DNA from 3 places in the Flavobacterium sp. GL_143 genome. Region 3 is predicted to be linked to each of the others. Evidence: riboswitches for the same ligand, from Rfam matches in the RefSeq annotation. Region 3 holds a riboswitch; each other region holds the start of a gene.

Region 1 (6,938 bases), 590 kb from region 3:
TTTATATTGTCTTTGAAGTTTTTTTCCATTGACTTCGAAAAAACCTCCAATAGTATGACAATCGGTAGCACTTTTATCGATTAATTTCTTTTAAAAAAGCCGCAAACTCCTGCGTCATGCGAGTTCCTTTGGCAACTAATGCCCAATCTCTTTTTATAATTTGACCATTGGTTTTATTGGTCCAGCGGCGTCTTTTGATATGTAAATACACAAATTTGCCTCTTAATGGAAAATCCTGAATGGTAATCTCATCTTGAAAACCCTTTGATACTAATTCAAACATATCAAACTCTTGTGGAGGCTTGGCGCTCTCTTCGAAATAAAGGTGTAGTACTTCTTCTGTGTTAGTGCTAGAAACTATTTCAAAGTGTTCTACTAAAAAATCAGGCAGCATAAATTTTAAAAGGTCTATAGGAGTCATCTCAAATTCTTAGATTACAAAGTTCTTATTTTATTTTGACATTCCTCCCCAGGTTTTGTTCTTGATCCTATTTATATATCATTTACTCAGATTCTTGTCAAAAATTCTATATTGGAGAAACTAACAATATAGATAATAGAGTTTCAAAACATCAGAAACATTTTTATTCAAATTCTTTTACTAAAATAGCAGATGACTGGGAAATTGTTTTAATATTTAATTGCGTTGATAAAGAAGAAGCTATCTATTTAGAAAAGTTTATAAAAAGAATGAAAAGTAAAGTATTTAACAATAAAATAATCGCTGACCCATCTATTTTAAAAGATATCCTTTTTAAAAGAAAATCATAATTTGTCCCTGGTTCTCCCGAAGCCTCGGGACTGGAGGTACCACGAAACCCGAATAGAAGTATTCGGGTTTTTTGTTTTTAACACTTTCCTGTTTTTCAACCGCAAATAAATTTTACCGCAAAGGTCGCTAAGATTTTTTACTTAAGAATATGTTCAAAAACGCAAAGTTCGCAAAGCTTAATGATAAAGCTTTGCGAACTTTGCGTTTTTACTTCGCGATCTTTGCGGTAAACAACCTAATAAATCTTACCAATATTAAATTCCAACGGTTAAAACCGTTAGCTATGCTTATAATATAAAGCTAACACTGCTTTTAATTTCTGTTCTTTTTCAAATACAGCCAGAGATTTCAACCTTCGGATAGGTAAAAATATACAAAAAAGTTCGCAAAGCTTAATGATAAAACTTTGCGAACTTTGCCTTTTTACTTCGCGATCTTTGCGGTAATTTTTTTTGCGGTTAAAAAACAAAAAAATTATTGATGAAATACAGAAACTGCAGGAAAATAATATCCTGAAAAATTTACCGATGCTGTTTTTTCTCCTGAATCAGCGTTAAATATATAAAGATTGTTTATAGAGAAATTCACACCAAAACCTGAATTTAAGGTATTTACCACCAAAGTATTTATCTTTCGGTCATAACCAATTCCTGCACCATATAAGATATTTGAATTTGTTAATGTAATAAAAGGCGCAGTCAATGAATCTGGAGTACCTGCATATTTATAAATTTCTTTACCACCACTAAAACTTCCGTTTTTAGCAATAAAAACATCATTTTTAGCAGCCGTAATAGATCCCGGATGCCAAGCTCCCCAGCTTCCGTAAGCCTGAAAACCTAATGCAATTTCTTTTACTTCAAGAGTATTCGAATCTATACTTATAAGATTTTTTCCTCCTGCTGCCCATACTTTTTTATCATCGGTAACAGCAAATCCTAAAACTATACCCGGAATCGTTTTTTCGACTGCCAATGTTGAAGCATTTATTACAATAACACCTTTTGAAGCAGACAATGCAAAAATATAACCATTGGCCTTAACAACATCTCCAACCTGACCTGTAACACCTTCGATTTGCCCATTCACTTCCATCGTATTAAGATTAAGCTTAAATATCCCTTTACCAGAAGTCAAAAGGGCTTGATTTTCATCAATACCCACAACTGCACGCCAGTCGTTTCCGCCTTTAGCAGGGACTCTTTTTTCTTCTTTTAATGAATAAGCATCGGCTACTACAACAGGTCCGCCAACTTTAGAAACTAAAAATAGTTTTTTATTAATGATGGTCCCAAATTCTAATGTAGATGATGCCGGTTTTAAATCTTTATCTGGATTTACTTTTACAAAAACACTATCTTCTATAGCTCTTGTATCGTATCTATAAAACCCTACCGTTCCTGTTCCGTGACCAAACCATCCTTCGTTGATCATAAAGAAACCGTTTTCATATGCTCCCCATGCATGGATATCATAAGTAAGAGAAACTTTTCCGCCATCATTTTTGGCTATCATTGTAATTTTAAAATCTCCCCTCGTTTCTGGTTTAAAGATATAGGTAGAATCAGATCCTACTACTTTTCCGTCTATCGCCCATTCAAAAGAAACGTTCTTTCTATCTGCTAATTTTGAGCTTAATTGAAGTGTTTTCCCAACAGTTAAAGTATCTTTTAATTGCTGTTCGCCTTTTATTACTGGAGGTTCTGTAAAATCATCATCATTATTACACGAAACTGTTAGCATCATCAAAGAAGCAATTGCAATTAATTGCTTGGAAAAAAATCGGTTTTTCATTATTCAATATTTAAAAATTATATTACTTAATTCTTTAAATCGAAATACAATTCACCCTTACAAAAGTTGTATAAATAAACTTTTGTAAAAGCACAGCATATTGTAAAGCGATACGTTTTAATGATTTTTTTAGTGGAGAAAAAGAAAATATCGAAAAGAGAAGCTTCCAAAAAAGGATTGCTTTTGCGATATCATATTTGCAGAAAAAAAATCTCATAAATTCCATTTTTGGCTTACGAGAATAGAATAGATAAACAATACCATTATCACACAAGGTGAAAAGTATTATTCTTAATTCAAGCTTCAATCCCCGAAAGCTATTTATTACTATAAAAACGGCAGGTCTTCTGACTTACTCCCTACACCCAGCCTTCCCTTTCTAAATGAAAAGTGACGTATTAAAGGGTTTCGGTTAATGAGCTTACAGCTGCGGGACAGTTTTGGATTTACACCAAATTCCCTTTTAATGTCAATATCATATCGATATGACAACCATTTTCTGTTTCAAAATTTGAGTTGCAAAACTAGTGTTTTCTTTCGTAACAAAGCAATAGTTATTTATTTTAAAGGCCTTGAACATCTCTGCAAACTATAATTTATTTTGAATTATGAAGCTTTGATTTACTGATCAAATGTTAAATCAACAAACAAACCCTATTTGTTAAAAAACCATCAACTAAATATAAAAATATCTTATATATTCGTAAAATGATACCTTATACTTTTATCTACTATTAAAAACACAACCATTTTATGAGTAACACATCTACAAAAGGAATTTGGAAAGTTATTTCGGCCTCTTCTATGGGGACAATGATAGAATGGTATGATTTTTATATTTTTGGGAGTTTGGCTGTAGTTATTTCGACCAAATTTTTCCCCTCCGATAATCCAGCAGCATCTTTCTTGGCAACATTAGCCACTTTTGCAGCAGGATTTGTCGTTAGACCTTTTGGCGCTTTATTCTTTGGACGTCTTGGAGATTTAATTGGGAGAAAATACACTTTTATGGCGACCCTATTATTAATGGGATGTTCTACTTTTTTAATTGGTTGTATTCCGAGCTATGAGAATATTGGTTTCTTAGCACCATTATTAGTCTTGATTTTACGATTATTACAAGGTCTTGCACTTGGCGGAGAATATGGAGGCGCTGCAACCTATGTTGCCGAACATGCTCCTGTGGGTCAACGCGGGTATTGGACTTCATGGATTCAGACTACTGCAACTGTTGGACTTTTTATTTCTTTGATGGTCATTTTAATCACAAAAAATTCTCTCTCGGCGGAATCATTTGATTCTTGGGGATGGCGTGTTCCGTTTTGGGTTTCGATTGTAATGGTAGGAGTTTCTTATTTGATACGAAAAAACATGGATGAATCTCCTGTTTTTGCTAAAGCAAAAAAGGAAGGAAGCATAAGCATAAACCCTTTAAAAGAAAGTTTTGGAAATAGATACAACCTGAAGTTTGTATTACTTGCTTTATTTGGAGCAACAATGGGACAAGGTGTAGTTTGGTACACTGGACAGTTTTACGCCATGAGTTTTATGAAAACGGTAATGAATATCGAATCTTCACAAGTAGATGGATTACTAGGAATTGCATTATTGTTAGGCACTCCGTTTTTTATAGTCTTTGGGTGGCTAAGTGATAAGATAGGTCGAAAATATATTATGATGGGTGGCATGTTACTCGCTATCCTACTCTACAGACCTATATACAAACAAATGTATGAAACTGTGAATCTGGATAACAAGGTTATTTCGAATACATATACAACTGAAGCCGATAACAATGATAAAAAAGAACATTACGTTATTACAAACAATGAATATTCAGACGGGACAACTGCAGCGATTAAACAAATAAATCATGCTGAAAAAATTAACCCCGAAAGACAAACTACAATCACTATTAATTCTCAAGATAAATGGGCATTGATTTTTCTGGTTTTTGTTCAAGTTCTTTTCGTTACGATGGTTTATGGCCCTATTGCAGCTTTTTTGGTAGAAATGTTTCCTGCAAAAATAAGATACACATCGATGTCTTTGCCATACCATGTCGGGAACGGAATATTTGGTGGTTTGCTTCCTGCAATTTCAACCTATTTTGTAACCCACTCTAAAGAAGTTGGCAAATCCGACTTTTATCTCGATGGGCTTTGGTATCCTATTATTATAGCTTCGATATGTTTTGTTATCGGAATGATTTATATTGACAATAAAGATAAAAATACTCACATCTAATCCTATCACAATGAATGTACTAAAACGAATATTGGGAATACTATGGATAATACTATCTATTGCTGCTGCTTACTTTTGCATTTTTGAATTTGGATTACCGAAACTTGTTTCCGACAAACAGGATGATTTAGTTTTCGGAATTATAATTCTATTTATCCTTACTCCTCTTATCGTTTTAGGACTTGGTACTTTTGGGTATTTTTCATTGATTGGAGAATATGACAAAAGAAAATAAATTACATTTTTCTGTTTTCTAAAACTACTTAAAACAAAAAAGCTGCCTATAACAATCTATAGACAGCTTTTTAACTAACTAACCAAATAAAATTATTTTTTCAAGAATTTCATTACTTGAGTCTTGTTGTTTTCATCTATTGCTTTCACGATATATAATCCTGTATTTAATTCACTCACTGAGAACTGAGAAGTTATCTTTTCGCTTCCGCTAAAGCTTTTCACTAATTGTCCAGACAAAGAATAAATCTCTACCCTTGAAACTGCAGTATTTAAAGTAAAATAATCTGAAACCGGATTAGGATGTAAAGTAATCGCATTTGGTTTCTCAAAGTTTTCTATAGCCAACAGCGCTTGCTTATTACCATAAATCCTAAACTCTCCTGCTGGAATTGCAATTGTAGTTGCTACATTAGTAACATTGATAGAGGTATTATCCATTAAATTATACCAAACTCCTGTGTACGGAAAACCAGTAGCGACACTTTGAGTAGTTACATCAAAATTTGCCAGAATCAACACATCTTTTAACTGTGTTGATGCCAATGCTGCATTCGTAATTTTTATATTAGGAGATAAAGAATTTGTATTTGACACGGTAGCTATTCCTGAAAAAACAGGCTCTACGGTTTTCATGGTAATCATTTTTGCCCAATCATTATAAATTTTGCTTCGGCTTGAATTTCCTAACCAATTACCTGTCCATTGTGGTTGCTGCTTTGTATCAAGTTTACAATCGCCAGGAATTGTTCCACTTTCATCATTAACGATTCCGTTATTACATGCAAATATAGAAGCATCCCAACCTAAATCGCCAAAATGCCAAATCATCTTTGGACCAGGAATCAATAAGGACACTGCTCCAATAGCCGACATTCTGGACAAAGCAATATTTAAATTTTTCACATCATGGCTTGCATTATTACTATTACCATATTGTACATTCTTATACATTAGTCGTTCTTCATCGTGACTCTCTGCATAACCCATTAATCGATTTGCATCAAAACCATGGCTAGCGCTTGTCATCCTGGAGATATTACTATCGGTATCATACCCCATTGATAATTGATTGTATGCATTTGTCATTTTCCCCCACATCATGATTCCTTTGCTAGGTGTTTCATTAATTTTATAATTAGCCCATAGTTTCTCTTCAGCATCACTACCTAAATGCTCAAAAATGGTATAATGTGTAGGATCAAGACTCCAAGAATAATCAGCATAAGATTTTAATACATCTACCCTATCTTGTTGCAAACTATTTGTACACGATTCATCGCCTGCAGTACAATTTTGCGTAAAGCCTTTAGTTAAATCCCAACGTAAACCATCAATTTTATATTCTTCAACCCAATGTTGGATTACTCTTTTTACATAGTTTTGAGTTCTCGCTTGCTGATGATTAAAATCCTCCCCAACACTATAACTATGTTTTGCAACAGTATTAAAATATGGGTTATCAGCCGATGGCGAACCCCAACCATCATTATCTGGATCATTCATCCACATTCTCACCATTGGATTTCGACCAAATGCGTGATTTAACGCAACATCCAGAATAACAGCTATTCCGTTTTGATGGCATAAATCAATAAATTCTTTAAGCTTATCTGAAGTGCCATAAAATTTATCTAAAGCCATATGAAATGAAGTATTATAACCCCAACTTTCATTGCCTTCAAACTCCATAACAGGCATTAATTCTATTGCATTTATTTTTAGATTCTTGAAATAATCAATCTTATCTATTAAACTTTGATAGTTTCTGTTTGCATCAAAATCGCGAACCAAAACTTCGTAAACCACTAATTTCTCTTTTTCGGGTTTAGCGAAATTTGTTACTTGCCAAGGATATGCTGTTTGTCCTGTTTTTAAAACGGTAACTTCT
Region 2 (6,938 bases), 1.8 Mb from region 3:
AAAATAAAAAATATTTATTACACAGATTTTTAGCTTCTCATATTTTCATTCTATTAATTGCCGTTGGTCAAAATTTGACCTATACTAATATTTTACCGATATGGTTTATCACAGTTGTTTTTCCAAATTTAATTCTCTGTTCCCTTAAAAATTTAAAAGCAATAGAAATTAAGAATAATCATATCAAGTTAGTATTTAATAAATACTTTTATAAAGAAGAAACGGAATTTTATGAATATACTAATCTAAGGTTTACATATAGGAATGAATATGAGGCAAGTTCACTAAGTATGAAATTTAGAATTTATAAAAAAAACAGCAATAAAAGTATAATTAGTATTGGTGGTATTCTTGATGGATGGGATGAAAAGCAAATAGAAGGAATAATAAAAGAATTAGAAAAAATAGGGATAAATTGAATAAATGATAACGATTGTGAAATATAGTTTTTACTTTTTATTGGTTTTAACCTTCAATTCTTGTTTAAAAGGAGATTGTGGTCGGATTGCCAAGGTTAAATTTATAAATAACTTTACCTTACATAAATAATACTCAACATGAATTCCTATAAAGATATATTAGATAAAAAAGAAGAGTTTTATAATTTAGCTATTAAATATTATTATAATATTGAAGAGGAAATTTTAGTGGACATTAGCAAGATTGTACCTAAATCAATCTCAATATTAGTTGATCATGAATTCATTCCGACACCATGTATTCAAATAAGATTAGAACTTCATCACCAAGAAGAAGATATAGAGGTAAGTTCCTATTACTTATATGTTAATGAAGAAAAAGAATTTATTGATGAGTTTCTTTACTAACTAACAAAACTAAAAAGACACTACCGATTTGCGAAAGCAAATACAACGTAGTGTCTTTTTTTGAGTAAATAATCTATTACATTACTGTATAATTACAGCGTAGTTGTTTCAATAGATTGCTCTATAATTGAATTAATAATGGACAAAGTACGTGGATCTTGTTCTCCAGAGAAAAAAGCATTTAATATTTCCTGAAAAATAGGGTGGCAGTTTTCTACTAAACTAAAAAGAGTCATCGAAGAACGTAATTTTCTAGCGTCTAACTCTCCCAGAAGTGATTCTGCTGATTTCATTTTAAAAGTCAATAAAAGCTCAGAAATTTCGATAAGATGTTTTCCTAAAATTGGGTGCGCTGCAAATTCTGTAGCTTCTTTTAAATCGGTAATAGCATAAAAATTGGCCGTATCGCTAGTGCCTAAACCCGTAATTTGAGGAAAAATAAACCACATCCAGTGGCTTTCTTTCTTTCCCTTCTTAATTTCAGAAAGAGCAGTAAGATACAGCTGGTTTTGTGCTTCTAAAAAACGGATTAAATCATTGTTTGAATGTGCCATTGTTGTATTATATTGTGTAAAAAAGGGTGCAAAAGTACTAAAAAAGATAGGTACTTCCTAATGGAAGACTCAGACTATGTGAGTTTTATGACTAAGTTGAGTAATAATCTTACTTAAAATTTTATAAAAAAATGCTTCAAATAACTGATATAATTAAAAATACAATTCTATCTAAAAATTATAAAAAAAATCTCAATTTTAACAAACTCCCATCAAGGTTCTACTATTATAAATCAATTTTAAACACGAATTTTATCAATTATCACTAATTCATTTGCTAAATTAATTTCACAAACGAAGTTAATCATTAAAACTTGTACAAATTGTTAAAATTCGTGTTTGCTTTTTGTAATTCTATTTTTCTTAAAGATTTCTCTTCATTTCAAACTGCGAAATCGTGTATGGAATATTCAAACTTTTTATAAAACCTTTTGCTTCTACAGAACTATTTTGAACATTATATACTAATAATTCATTTTGATCTACAGCATTACTAATATGATTACATAAACTCGTACCAATTCCTTTGCGGCGGTAGTCAGGAGACACCGCTATTTGATTAATTTTTCTGGATGTAGTATTATATATTGCATAACCTACCAATACATCATCTATATAAGCTCCTAGAATTTGGCAATATTCCATACTATTGCTAACCGCCATAATATCGTTTTGCCATGAAGGTTCAATATCCCAAAAAGATTTAAACAATTCCCATTGAGTTTCTTTAAGATTCTTTATAGTAACTTTAGGGTTTATATCTAATGTAGGTACGCTACCTCTAAAACAATCAAGCTTTCTATGGATTGTATACCCCATTTTTTCGTAAACTCGTATTGCTGGATGATTTCCTTCTATAACCTCTAATACCATTTGTTTTACGCCAAGTTCTTCTAATTTAGGTACTAAAATAGCATACATTTTACCAACTAAACCTTTTCCTCTATAATCAGGAATAACTCCTGTTGCAGCATTATAGGCAATAAATTGTGCGTTTGCGGTATTTAAAGCGTGTAACATAAAACCAACTAATTTATCATCATCATAAACTCCGATGGATAAATCTAATTTAATTCCTTCTGCATGTATTTTGGATTGTAATTGTTCTAAAGTAAGACTAAAAGGTACGATATAATCTGAAAAAGACAAATTAATAACGTCTAATAAATCTTTAAGGTTGCTGTTTTCTAAACTTTTTATTTCCATTTTTTATTCTAAAGCTTTTGAGTTTAATGTTGAGTTTCTCTAGTTCTTCAAAATTTTTTAAATATCGAAATAGAGAAAATCAAATATACATTTTATGTAAAAAACAAAGGTCAAGTATTTTTGATTTTTATTAAAAAATAGGAGAGAAGTCAATCGTTACCCAAGCATCCTAAAATATCAAGCTAGTATTAAAATTATCTAATTACCTAATTTTCTAATTTACACATTGTTTCTTTTTCAAATTTATTGGATATAAATGAAAATTATCAAATTAGCAGATTATACCCTTGTTTTATTGTCTTAATTGTAATTAAATTAAATAAGAACTTTTTTTCATAAACTTATGTTATATATTTGCTCAAAATTTTGGTCTACTTTTTCTTAAAATTTTAAGAAGAAATAGTTAAAAGGGAATCAGGTGTAAATCCTGAACAGACCCGCTACTGTAAGTTCTATATAAGTCTTTAAACGTTACTTATGCCATTGTTCGCCGCGGCGAATGAGAAGGTTGTTTAAAGATGGAACAAGTCAGGAGACCTGCCAAAATCACATAGTTTAAAACTTTCGAGGAATAAAGTTGAAGAACAAGAAAATTAGCCTGTTATTTTATAGCGGGACTTTCTTATTATGCTTCTTGATTATTACATCGCGAAAAGTTTTTATAATTTATTTAGTGATGTATAATACAAACAAAAAGCTTTTATTCGTTTTTATCTTATTTACTCCATTTTTGCTTCATTCGCAAGCAACTAATGATAGTATTCGCAAACTAAAAGAAGTAATTCTTAAGGCAAAACCATACCAGGAAGTAATTCCTGTGCAAAGTCTTTCGGGGAAATTACTAGAAAATCTTGCTAGTCATAATGTTGCCGATGCGCTTCGTTATTTTGCCGGAGTCCAGATTAAAGATTATGGTGGTCTTGGCGGACTTAAAACCGTAGATGTCCGTAATATGGGAACGCACCACGTAGGTGTTTTTTATGATGGAATCCAATTAGGTAATGCGCAAAACGGAGTTACAGATTTAGGTAAGTATTCCCTAGACGACATGGAATCTCTTACCATGTATAACGGTCAGAAAAGTGAAATCTTTCAGTCAGCAAAAGACTTTGCAGCTGCATCTACCATTTATTTAAGAACCAAACGTCCCGTTTTTGAAGGGAATAAAAAAACTAATTTATTGGTGCGGTTTAAAACCATGACCATAAATTATTTTGATCCGTCTTTTAGATGGGAACAAAAGCTGAGCAATAAAGTAAGCATGAGCGTAAGTTCTGAATATATAAAATCTAACGGTGAATATAAATTCAGGTACAAAAGAAACAATCAGGATGGTACTGTAGCCTACGATACTACTGCCACAAGACATAATAGTGATATTGAAGCATTCAGATTTGAATCTGGGCTTTTCGGAAAAATAAATAACGGTTCCTGGGATGCCAAAGTTTATTATTACGACTCAGATAGGGGAGCACCTGGGGCAATTGTCGAAAATAAGTTTTCTGACGGATTTAGACAATACGACAAGAATTTCTTCACTCAGGCATCTATAGTAAAGGATTTTACAAGAAAATACAAATTTCAGGCAAAGGCAAAATACGCTTACGATTACACGCATTATGTTGCCAGAGATACAACCCATATTTTAGGCGAAACAGTAACCGAAGGAGCACAATCTGATGATAGTTATTACCAACAGGAAATATATTTCTCGGCAGTAAATATGTACAACATATTGCCTACATGGGATGTTTCGTTATCTACAGATTTTCAATACAATAAACTAAATGCTACAAGAAAAGGGATACAAACTCAATTTTCATTTCCGCAACGCTATACAGCATTCTTTTCATTGGCAAGTTCCTTCAGACTTGGGCAATTTAAAGCTTTAGGTAGTGTTGTTGGTACTTATGTTCAGGAAGAAGTGCGCTATAACGCAAAAGCTCCGGACAAAAAAGAGTTTACTCCTGCATTATTCCTTGGTTATACACCATTTAAAGACTACGATTTTAATTTACGAGCATTTGCAAAACGTATTTTCAGGATGCCCACTTTTAATGACTTGTATTATACCATGGTTGGATCCAGTACTTTGAGACCCGAATATATGAACCAGTACGATGTTGGGTTTACTTATAATTTACCAGTAAATAATTCTTTTTTAGACAAACTTTCTATTCAGGTTGATGGATATTATACCAATACCAAAGATAAAATTGTAGCAGCTCCAACAGGAAATTTATTCCGCTGGATGATGACCAATATGGGACAAGTAAAAGGAAAAGGTATAGAATCGGTACTTAATATAGGAATGCATATTGGTAATGTAAACTTAGCTACGAATCTTACCTACACTTATTCTGAAAGTAGGGATTATACAAAATTTGCAGGTTTAGAATTGTCTTCTTACGGAGATCAGATTCCTTATACTCCGTGGCATAGCGGCTCTGGAATATTAAATGCTGATTATAAAACCTGGAATTTTAACTACAGTTTTGTTTATGTAGGAAAACGATATAATGGTAATGTCAACAATATCAAAATCAATGAAATTCAGCCTTGGTACACACACGATTTAGCGGTACAAAAGTCTTTTGCTTTAAGCAAATATTTAATAAAAGGAACAATAGAGGTAAACAATGTACTTAATCAGCAGTATGAGGTTATATACAATTATCCGATGCCGGGACGTACAATGAAATTTATAATAAGTATTGCGCTATGAAAAAGATAACTACACAATTAATCCTCGGTTTATTTATAGCTCTTGCTTTTGCTTCTTGTAGAGAAGAAGAAACCATTTTTCCGTCTTCGGATAAAAGCGTTGCTGCCCCAAGAAGTGATGGCAAGATAGAAGGTTTTTATCTGCTTAACGAAGGAAATATGGGGATGAACCGGGCAAGCATCGATATATTTAATTACAGAACCGGAAACTATACTACCGATATTTATTCGGAACGAAATCCTACAGTTATAAAAGAACTAGGTGATGTAGGTAACGATGTAAAAATTTATGGTAATAAAGTTTATGCTGTAATAAACTGTTCTAATAAAGTTGAAGTAATCGATAAATGGTCAGCAAAACGTATCAAAAAAATTGATATTCCTAATTGCCGATATGTAGCTTTTTATAAAAACAAAGCCTATGTAAGTTCCTATTCTGGTCCTGTAGCCATAGATCCTAACGCAGAGATAGGTTTTGTGGCTGAAATTGATACCACATCATTAGAAATAAAACGAAAAGTAAATGTAGGTTATCAGCCAGAGCAAATGGTGGTAAGCAACGGAAAATTATATGTAGCAAACTCAGGAGGTTACAGAGTTCCTAATTATGACAGAACCGTATCTGTGATTGATCTTGAGACTTTTACCGAAATAAAAAAAATAGATGTAGGTATAAATCTTTACAGTATGCAAATAGACAGTAGAGGAGATATTTACGTGAGTTCCAGAGGAGATTATTACAATACACCATCAAATCTTTTTGTAATTGATACCAAAACGGATGAGAAAAAAATGCAACTCGATATTCCGGTTCTAGGAATGTGTTTAGTAGATGATTTACTCTATTTCTATAGTGTATCCTGGAGCTATCTTACTAATAGTAATAAAGTAACCTACGGAATATTAGACACTAAAACCAAAAAGATAATAAGCGATAAGATAATCACAGACGGTACAGATAAACAAATAATGATTCCTTACGGACTACAGGTAAATCCCGAAACCAAAGAAATTTATATCACCGATGCACAAAATTATGTCGTAACAGGCTATATCTATTGCTTTACACCCGATGGAAAATTAAAATGGAAAACTACAGCAGGAAATATACCTGCACATATTGCTTTTATAACCAAAAACTAAAATAGTAAAATCATGTATAACAAATCTTTAAAACACTTCCGAACGCTATTGCTTTTACTCGCAGCAGCATTGGTAACCAATTGTTCCAGTGGCGACGATGGTGCAGATAATAGCAATCCGCCAACAGGTGGTATTGGTAACAATGAGTACAATGCGCAAAGAGCTACAATAGTACCAATTACTGTAAATAGTACCGTAAGCGCAAATGCAACTTATAGTTGGAGTGTAACAAATTCTCCATCAGACAATTATTCTTTGGCAAACAACACCGTAAAAGAAGCCTTATTTGCAGCAACAGAAATAGGAACGTATGAACTTACAGTAGTTATAACTGATAATGGAAATACACAAACACAAAAAATTAAAGTACACGTAAGCAAAGAAGCTAAGGATTATAAAACATTTATTGCCAAAGTATTTGATTTTAAACCTGCTCCGGGACAATTTATAAATGATCTGCCTGCAGCGAATGACGGTGAAACGT
Region 3 (6,938 bases):
TAGAGAAATAAAAAAGGCTTTCGTTAGAAAGCCTTTTTTAATAAAGTAAAATGTAAATAAATGATTTTAATTAGTCATTGAAGTAAAATCCGTTTGGTCCTAAGCCAACTGTTAATTCCTTTATAAGAGTACCATTTAAATTATAGATATAAGCCTTACTATTTGAAGCAAAATCACCTCCGTCTGAAACATAAATTTTGTCATTCTTTACAGCAAAACCATACATTTTTCCATATTCTGAAGTTGAAGAATATTCAAAAACAGGTGTAGTAGATGCTGTTGTAGCAGTGTAATCTATTGCGTAAACAGCTGTATTTGCTGTATAATATATTTTGTTATTGTAAATGTCTAAGTTTTTAGCTCCATCAAGTGATTCTGGAAAAGTAATTTTAGTGATGGTATTATCTGACAATTTTACTTTTGCAATTTCGCTTCTATCTCCATATGGAGTTCTGATAATATATAATGTACCATCTTTGGTTTCCATTGAATCTCCACCTAAGCCAATAGTCACTTTAGTTTCTATTTTGTTTGTACTTGGATTAATGATAACTAATTTATCACTGTTATAAGGCTCAGTTATGTAAAGTTTATTGTTTGTAAGTTCAATACGGTTGGCAGTTCCGTCTAAAGGAATTGTACTTTCTACCTTATTTGTAGATAAATTAATTACAGCGACAAAATCATCAGTATTTCCTACTGGGTTTGTTTTGCTCCAGTATGTGTTTGCATTAGTAACATATGCTTTCCCATCTTTTACAACACCATATCTAGGTTTGATAAGTCCAGTCTCAATTTTAGCTACTAATTTAAAAGTGTAACGATTTACTACGTTAATCACATTTGTACCTCCAGAAATAATGTAGGCTTTGTCATTATCAAAAAAGATATTTTGAAGATATTTTCCGATATAGTCATTTCCATTTGTTGGTCCGTAAACATCTTTAACAAAAGTGTTTGTATTTAAGTCTTCATTGATAAAAGACACAGAACCACCACTGATATCATTTCCTTCATTTAAGATAAAAATACCATCCTCATAAGCTCCTTTTGGACCATCGTCATTGTTGTCATTATCATCATTAGAGCAAGAAGCAAGAAGCGAAATGCTTAATGCTAATAAAAATAATCTAGTTAGTTTCATTATATTAAAATTTAAGGTTTATGTACAAATTATAATTTCTCCCAGGCATTGGTCTGAATTCTAGACTTTCATATTCTTTATTCCAAACGTTTAAAATTTGAAAACCTATTTTAAAAGAGGATAAAAGTTTGAAGTCATAGTCTATACCTATGTTTGAAACGGTGTAAGCAGGAATAATGTTTTTTGGGTCATTATCGGATTGTGTATAAACAAAATCATTGTATAAAAATTGATAATTGGCTGAGAACTTATTTCTGTAATATGAAATTGCTCCTGTAATTTTATTAAAAGGAACAAAGAACAATTGCTTTTTGGTTTCGTCATTTTCTGAAACGGTATAAGCATAAGTCGCATTGACATTAAAATAATTTTTACCAAAATGTTTTTTCCAACTTAATAAGGTTTCAGCTCCGTAACTATTTACTTTGTCGGTGTTCTGAGGCATCCAGATGCCATTATCACTAGGCACCCATCGTAATAAGTCTTTTATTTTCATGTAATAAAAAGTTTGGGTCAGTGAGATATTTTTGTATGTAAAAACATTTCCAATTTCGGCTTGATAGGAGTTCTCTGGTTTTAAATCAGGATTCCCTCCTTCTTCCCAATACAAATCATTAAACGTTGGAATTCTGAAATTTCGAGATAAATTTAATTTCAGATTATATAATTTACTAAATTGATAAGATGACCCTAAAGAGAATAAAACAGGAGATTTGTAATTATTTGTAAATTCTTTTCGGATGCCTAACTCGTTTTTCCAATTTGCAAAAAAATCTTGTTTTATCATTAAGGCAGCTGAGCTAATTTCTCTCACATGATCTCCAAAACCAGTTCCGTAACCTTTGGTTCTATTATAATCTAGGATGGCGTTTACTTGAGTTGATTTAAAAAGAGTGTATCCTAAATCAGCTTTAGTAATTAGGCTTTCTGTTTTTCCGTGGCTATAGTTGTTTTTTGAATTATCTTCAAAATATTGATATTTCTCAGTAATAAAAGCAGTTTTAAAGTTGGTTGTGAATCTGCCAAAATCACCATCATATTCTATTAAATTACGACTGAAACTATTAATGTATTTTGACTTGGTTTCCGATTCAGAAATAATTGAAGTATTTCGGTCAGTATTAGATGTTTGGCTGTATAATTTAAGGCTGTTCTTTGCGTCAAATTTATAACCTAGATTTGCGTTCATCGTAATGATATCATATTGCCCGTTTTGGTTCCAGCGTTGTTCTCCTTTCCAGTTGTATCGGTTTAAGTATTTGTAATCATTGGCTGAGCTATTTTTAGAAAATCCAATTTGTGCGCTCCACTTTTCGTTTGAAATATTTGTTTTGTAGTTGATTCCAATGGTATTAAAGCTTCCGTAATCTAGCTTTAAATTATTTTCAAACCTTTTGTAAAAACTTAAATCATTGTTTAAATGTACTGTTCCTCCCACAGCACCACTTCCGTAAATAACACTTCCTCCACCAGCTTTTACACTTACCGAATTGTAGTCAGATCCGGCTATAGTATTAAAATCGGTACTTCCGTTCATCTGAGAATTGATATTGATACCGTTCCATATTACAGCAGCTTGGGAAGCCGTTGTTCCTCTAAAAGCAACTGTCGAAAGCATACCACGACCGTATTCTTTAAAATAAATAGTAGAGTTAAAGTTTAATAAATCGGTAAGTAATGCTTCATTTTTATTAATAATAGAGTCATTAAGTACCTGAACCGATTGTGAGTCTGAGTATTTTTTGAGGTTAGTGTCGGAAACTATAACTTCTTTTAATTTTGTTATAGAATCATTTTGTGCCAAAATGAATTGGCAAACTAAGAGCGAAAAACAGATGTAAAACTTTTGTAATGTCATAATTTCTAAACTCTTTTTCCCGAGAGTTCGATATTTGTTAACAAAGGCAGGTCTCCTGGCTTCGCGTCTTGTTGTTTCCCTTCCCGTTCTAAAACAGTGGTTTTGTAGTTAACAACGAGCATCCCTTACAGGACTAAGCTTACAGTTGCGGGTACAGCTCAAGATTTTCGAATGTTGATTTTGATATTTTCAATCTTCAATTACTTGATTCCCTTTTAATGTGTCTCAAAAAATATAGCACAACCTTAATGAAAGTGCAAATATAAAGTTAAAAAAGCTTATAAATCAATTCTGTTTGATTATTTAATACTATTCATGAACAAAACAAAAGTTGATTTTATTTAGATTTCGACTTTAATTACTTGTCCAAAATCGACTTTGTTTTGGAAAGCATCTTTAAGAGGAAGAGAGTTTAAAAGACATAATATGCTTCTTATTACTCCGGCATGTGCAACAATAATTGCCTTTGACGGTTTTTTAGCAAGTATTTCGTTTTCTATAAAATGAGTGACTCTTTCATGTAAATCGATGAAAGATTCTCCGTTTGGAACTCGAATGTTTACGAAATCTTCCATCCACGGATTTAAATCATTTGAAGAAATTTCATTCCAATTTTTCATTTCCCAATCACCAAAATCCATTTCCATCAAACGTTTGTCTTCGTGGTAATTTAAAATTTTGGCTTCTTGTTGGATATGTTTGGCAAGTAACACACAACGTTTTAATGGACTCGAATATAACAATGCATTTTGAGGTAATTGCTTTACAATGTTTTCAAAAATCAAATCATAAGGTTCGGCAATATTTACATCAGTTTGACCGTAGCAAATTCCTTTTTCGCAAACAGTTTCAGTATGACGAACTAAATAAATTTCCATATTGCTATAACACTTAAGTAAAAAATAACTTCGCAAACTTGTTGTGTTGCGCCCAAACAATCTCCAGTATAACCATCAATCCATTTTTGGAAATAACGTGCCAAAAAATAACGTGTTAGGAAAACTGGAATTAATACTAAAAGTAATTGATATTGAAAATAAGAAAGAACCAAGAGAGGTAATAAACCAAAAAAGAAAGAACCTAAAACTTCTTTCCAACTAAAGCTTTTTGCAATTGGTTTGCTTTTGCTTGTAGCATCTTCACGAGAATATTCATGTGTAAATACGATGCTTATAGCCGCTAAACGACTAATAGAGTGTCCTGCAATAAGCAACAATAAAACAGTAAGCATTGATTGCTGAGTTGTAATTGTTTCTATAGTTACTAATTCAGATAGCAATTGAAATTTCAATAAAAATAATAATACAACACCAATAGCTCCATAAGCGCCAATGGCACTATCTTTCATGATGAGTAAGATTTTTTCTTTGGTCCAACCCCCACCAAAACCGTCACAAACATCGGCAAAACCATCTTCATGAAAGGCTCCAGTAGTTAAAATCCCAGCAATCATTCCTATAATTACTGCTGCGGATGTTGAAACTAGAAATGAAGCACCATAAAATGCAAGAAAAGATATACCTCCAACAATCCACCCGATCAAAGGGAAATAGCGACTAGCTTTATTCAGATACTCAGGATTGTGGTCAATATTTTTGGGACAAGGAATCCTTGTGTAGAACATTAATGCAGTAAAAAAAATATGGAGTTGTTTTTTCATTTAAATATTAATTGTTTAGTATTCGGCTAAAGCCAATTTGATTATCATAATTATTAACCAACATCTAAAGATGTTGGCAATTCAAAATTTAGATTGTCGATATACTTTATTTTGTAGACAATCTTAGAAGTTGAATTGCCTCCAGATTTATCTGGAGGATATGAAATTTGTTATGTTATTGGCTTTAGCCAAATTCTTATTTATTATTTATTTTCTGGAATCCATACTTGAGAATAAAATCATCATATTCTTCCTGAAATGTTTTTTTGGTATGATGAATTTCTTGATTTTTAATATAATCTCTTACTTTATCAACAATTGATTCAGAAACGGAAACAGCAAAATACTCATCTTGCCATTCAAACTTTTCTTTAGTCAATTGATTTTTATTAATCCAAAATGATGATTCTCCTTTTAGTAGTTGTATTATTTTTTGGATGTTTTGATCAACGCCTAATGAAATAAGACAATGACAATGATCTGAATATCCATTTATAAAATCAATATAAATTCCCTTCTCCTTTGCATTATCTCTTATATGTTGCCATACTTTTTGACGCAATTCGATGGAATTCAAGTAAGGAATTCTATTTTTAGTACTCCAAACTAAATGTATGTATACTTTTATAAATGCCATTTCTATTTATTTAAGAACTGTTACTGAAACTAAAAACTGCGACTGAATACTGTTTTACTTCTTACTAACTCCAGCATTTTCAAAAGTAGCCATTTCGTTCAGGAAAGTAATTGCCGATTGTAATATAGGTAAAGCAATTGCACAGCCCGTTCCTTCGCCTAAGCGTAAATCTAGTTGTAAAACCGATTGTGCTTCTAGATAATCTAATAATTTCTGATGTGCTTGTTCGGCTGAAGAATGACAGAAAATAGCATTTTTCTTGATTTCAGGATTTATTTTATAAGCAATTAAAAATGCTACAGTACAAATAAAACCATCTACCAGAATTAGCATATTGTTTTTATAAGCGGCTAACATTCCGCCAGCCATTTGCATGATTTCAAAACCACCAAAATAGGCGAGTTGTACTTTTAATTCGGCTTGACCGGAATAATTTTCAATAGCTTTTTTTAGAATTTCCTGCTTCTGAAATAATTTTTCTTCATCAACTCCAGTTCCTTTTCCAACACATTCTTCTATAGAAAAACCTGTTAAAACACTCATTAAAACCGAAGCTGTAGATGTGTTACCAATACCCATTTCGCCAAAACCAATGCAATTACTTCCTGTTTTTGCAACAGAATCTACAATTTCTGAACCTTTCAAGAAACACAATTGTAATTCAGTTTCGCTCATTGCGGGAGCGTGTAAAAAGGATTGAGTTCCTTTGGCAATTTTGGCATTAATTAAATTCGCATTTGTAGGGAAATCATAATTTACACCAGCATCTACGATAGAAAGTTCAATTTTATTTTGTTTACAAAAAACATTTATTGCCGCACCACCTTCAAGGAAATTACCAACCATTTGGCGGGTAACATCTTGCGGATAAGCGCTCACACCATGATTGGCAATACCGTGGTCTGCTGCAAAAACAACAATGTTTGGTTTTATAATCTCAGGCTCCAGAGTTTGAAAAACTGTTCCTATTTGGAATGCCAGCTTTTCTAAAATACCTAAAGCTCCAATAGGCTTAGTTTTTGAATCGATTTTATGCTGTAGTGCTTCTTTAAAAGAGCTTTTAACTTCGACTTTAGGTTTATTATCAAAATCTAATTTCGGAATAAGACTCTCATTTATAGTTTTGATTTCGGTACAATCAAAGGTTTCCGATTTTTGCTTCCAGTTTAATTGCTGCAACATCGGCTGATTGTTGTAGTTTGTCGCAGGTTTACCAATACAGAAATAACCAAGCGGTTCAATATTTTCAGGTAAATCAATTATTTTCTTAAACTGATAATAATTTAAAATAGAAACCCAACCCATACCATAACCTTGCTCCGTAAGTGATAACCAGATATTTTGGGCAGCACAAACCGAACTAAATTTTACAGCTTCATTACTACCAACAGTTCCTATAGTAAAATTGTTTAGCACCGAGCGGTCATAAGCAATTATCATCCCGATAGGAGCCTCTTCTATAGCTTCCAGCTTCAAGGATTTATAGCGTTCTTTTTGCTCCTCGTCATCGGTTAATAACTCCGCTTTTTTATTATAATCCAAAAATAAATCTTTGATAGCTTTTTTAACTTCATCCGATTTTATGATGTAATACTTAGTTGCATCTGTTAAACCCACCGAAGGCGCCCAATGTCCAGCT

Evidence for each region. A riboswitch is a leader RNA that binds a small molecule or an ion and turns the genes downstream of it on or off. The one in region 3 is predicted to bind cobalamin.
Region 1: linked by a shared signal. The riboswitch ahead of AC3IPI_RS07740 (DUF5074 domain-containing protein) and the one ahead of AC3IPI_RS10425 (TonB-dependent receptor plug domain-containing protein) in region 3 are both predicted to bind cobalamin.
Region 2: linked by a shared signal. The riboswitch ahead of AC3IPI_RS17710 (TonB-dependent receptor) and the one ahead of AC3IPI_RS10425 (TonB-dependent receptor plug domain-containing protein) in region 3 are both predicted to bind cobalamin.

Annotation. Positions count from the first base shown of each region.
Region 1 covers NZ_CM174401.1:1,782,990-1,789,927, reverse strand. Annotated here, with positions in the region: gene AC3IPI_RS07750 (ISAon1 family transposase N-terminal region protein) at 74-421, opposite strand; gene AC3IPI_RS07745 (GIY-YIG nuclease family protein) at 499-771, shown strand; gene AC3IPI_RS07740 (DUF5074 domain-containing protein) at 1,247-2,566, opposite strand; cobalamin riboswitch at 2,887-3,078, opposite strand; gene AC3IPI_RS07735 (MFS transporter) at 3,320-4,813, shown strand; gene AC3IPI_RS07730 (DUF6814 family protein) at 4,824-5,048, shown strand; gene AC3IPI_RS07725 (alpha-amylase family glycosyl hydrolase) at 5,141-6,938, opposite strand, start outside.
Region 2 covers NZ_CM174401.1:4,177,852-4,184,789, forward strand. Annotated here, with positions in the region: gene AC3IPI_RS17690 (hypothetical protein) at 1-419, shown strand, start outside; gene AC3IPI_RS17695 (hypothetical protein) at 558-827, shown strand; gene AC3IPI_RS17700 (DUF1810 domain-containing protein) at 920-1,381, opposite strand; gene AC3IPI_RS17705 (GNAT family N-acetyltransferase) at 1,745-2,587, opposite strand; cobalamin riboswitch at 2,938-3,146, shown strand; gene AC3IPI_RS17710 (TonB-dependent receptor) at 3,264-5,312, shown strand; gene AC3IPI_RS17715 (YncE family protein) at 5,309-6,454, shown strand; gene AC3IPI_RS17720 (cell surface protein) at 6,467-6,938, shown strand, end outside.
Region 3 covers NZ_CM174401.1:2,373,040-2,379,977, forward strand. Annotated here, with positions in the region: gene AC3IPI_RS10420 (DUF5074 domain-containing protein) at 71-1,144, opposite strand; gene AC3IPI_RS10425 (TonB-dependent receptor plug domain-containing protein) at 1,149-3,002, opposite strand; cobalamin riboswitch at 3,031-3,265, opposite strand; gene cobC (alpha-ribazole phosphatase) at 3,344-3,880, opposite strand; gene AC3IPI_RS10435 (adenosylcobinamide-GDP ribazoletransferase) at 3,865-4,662, opposite strand; gene tnpA (IS200/IS605 family transposase) at 4,859-5,299, opposite strand; gene cobT (nicotinate-nucleotide--dimethylbenzimidazole phosphoribosyltransferase) at 5,354-6,938, opposite strand, start outside.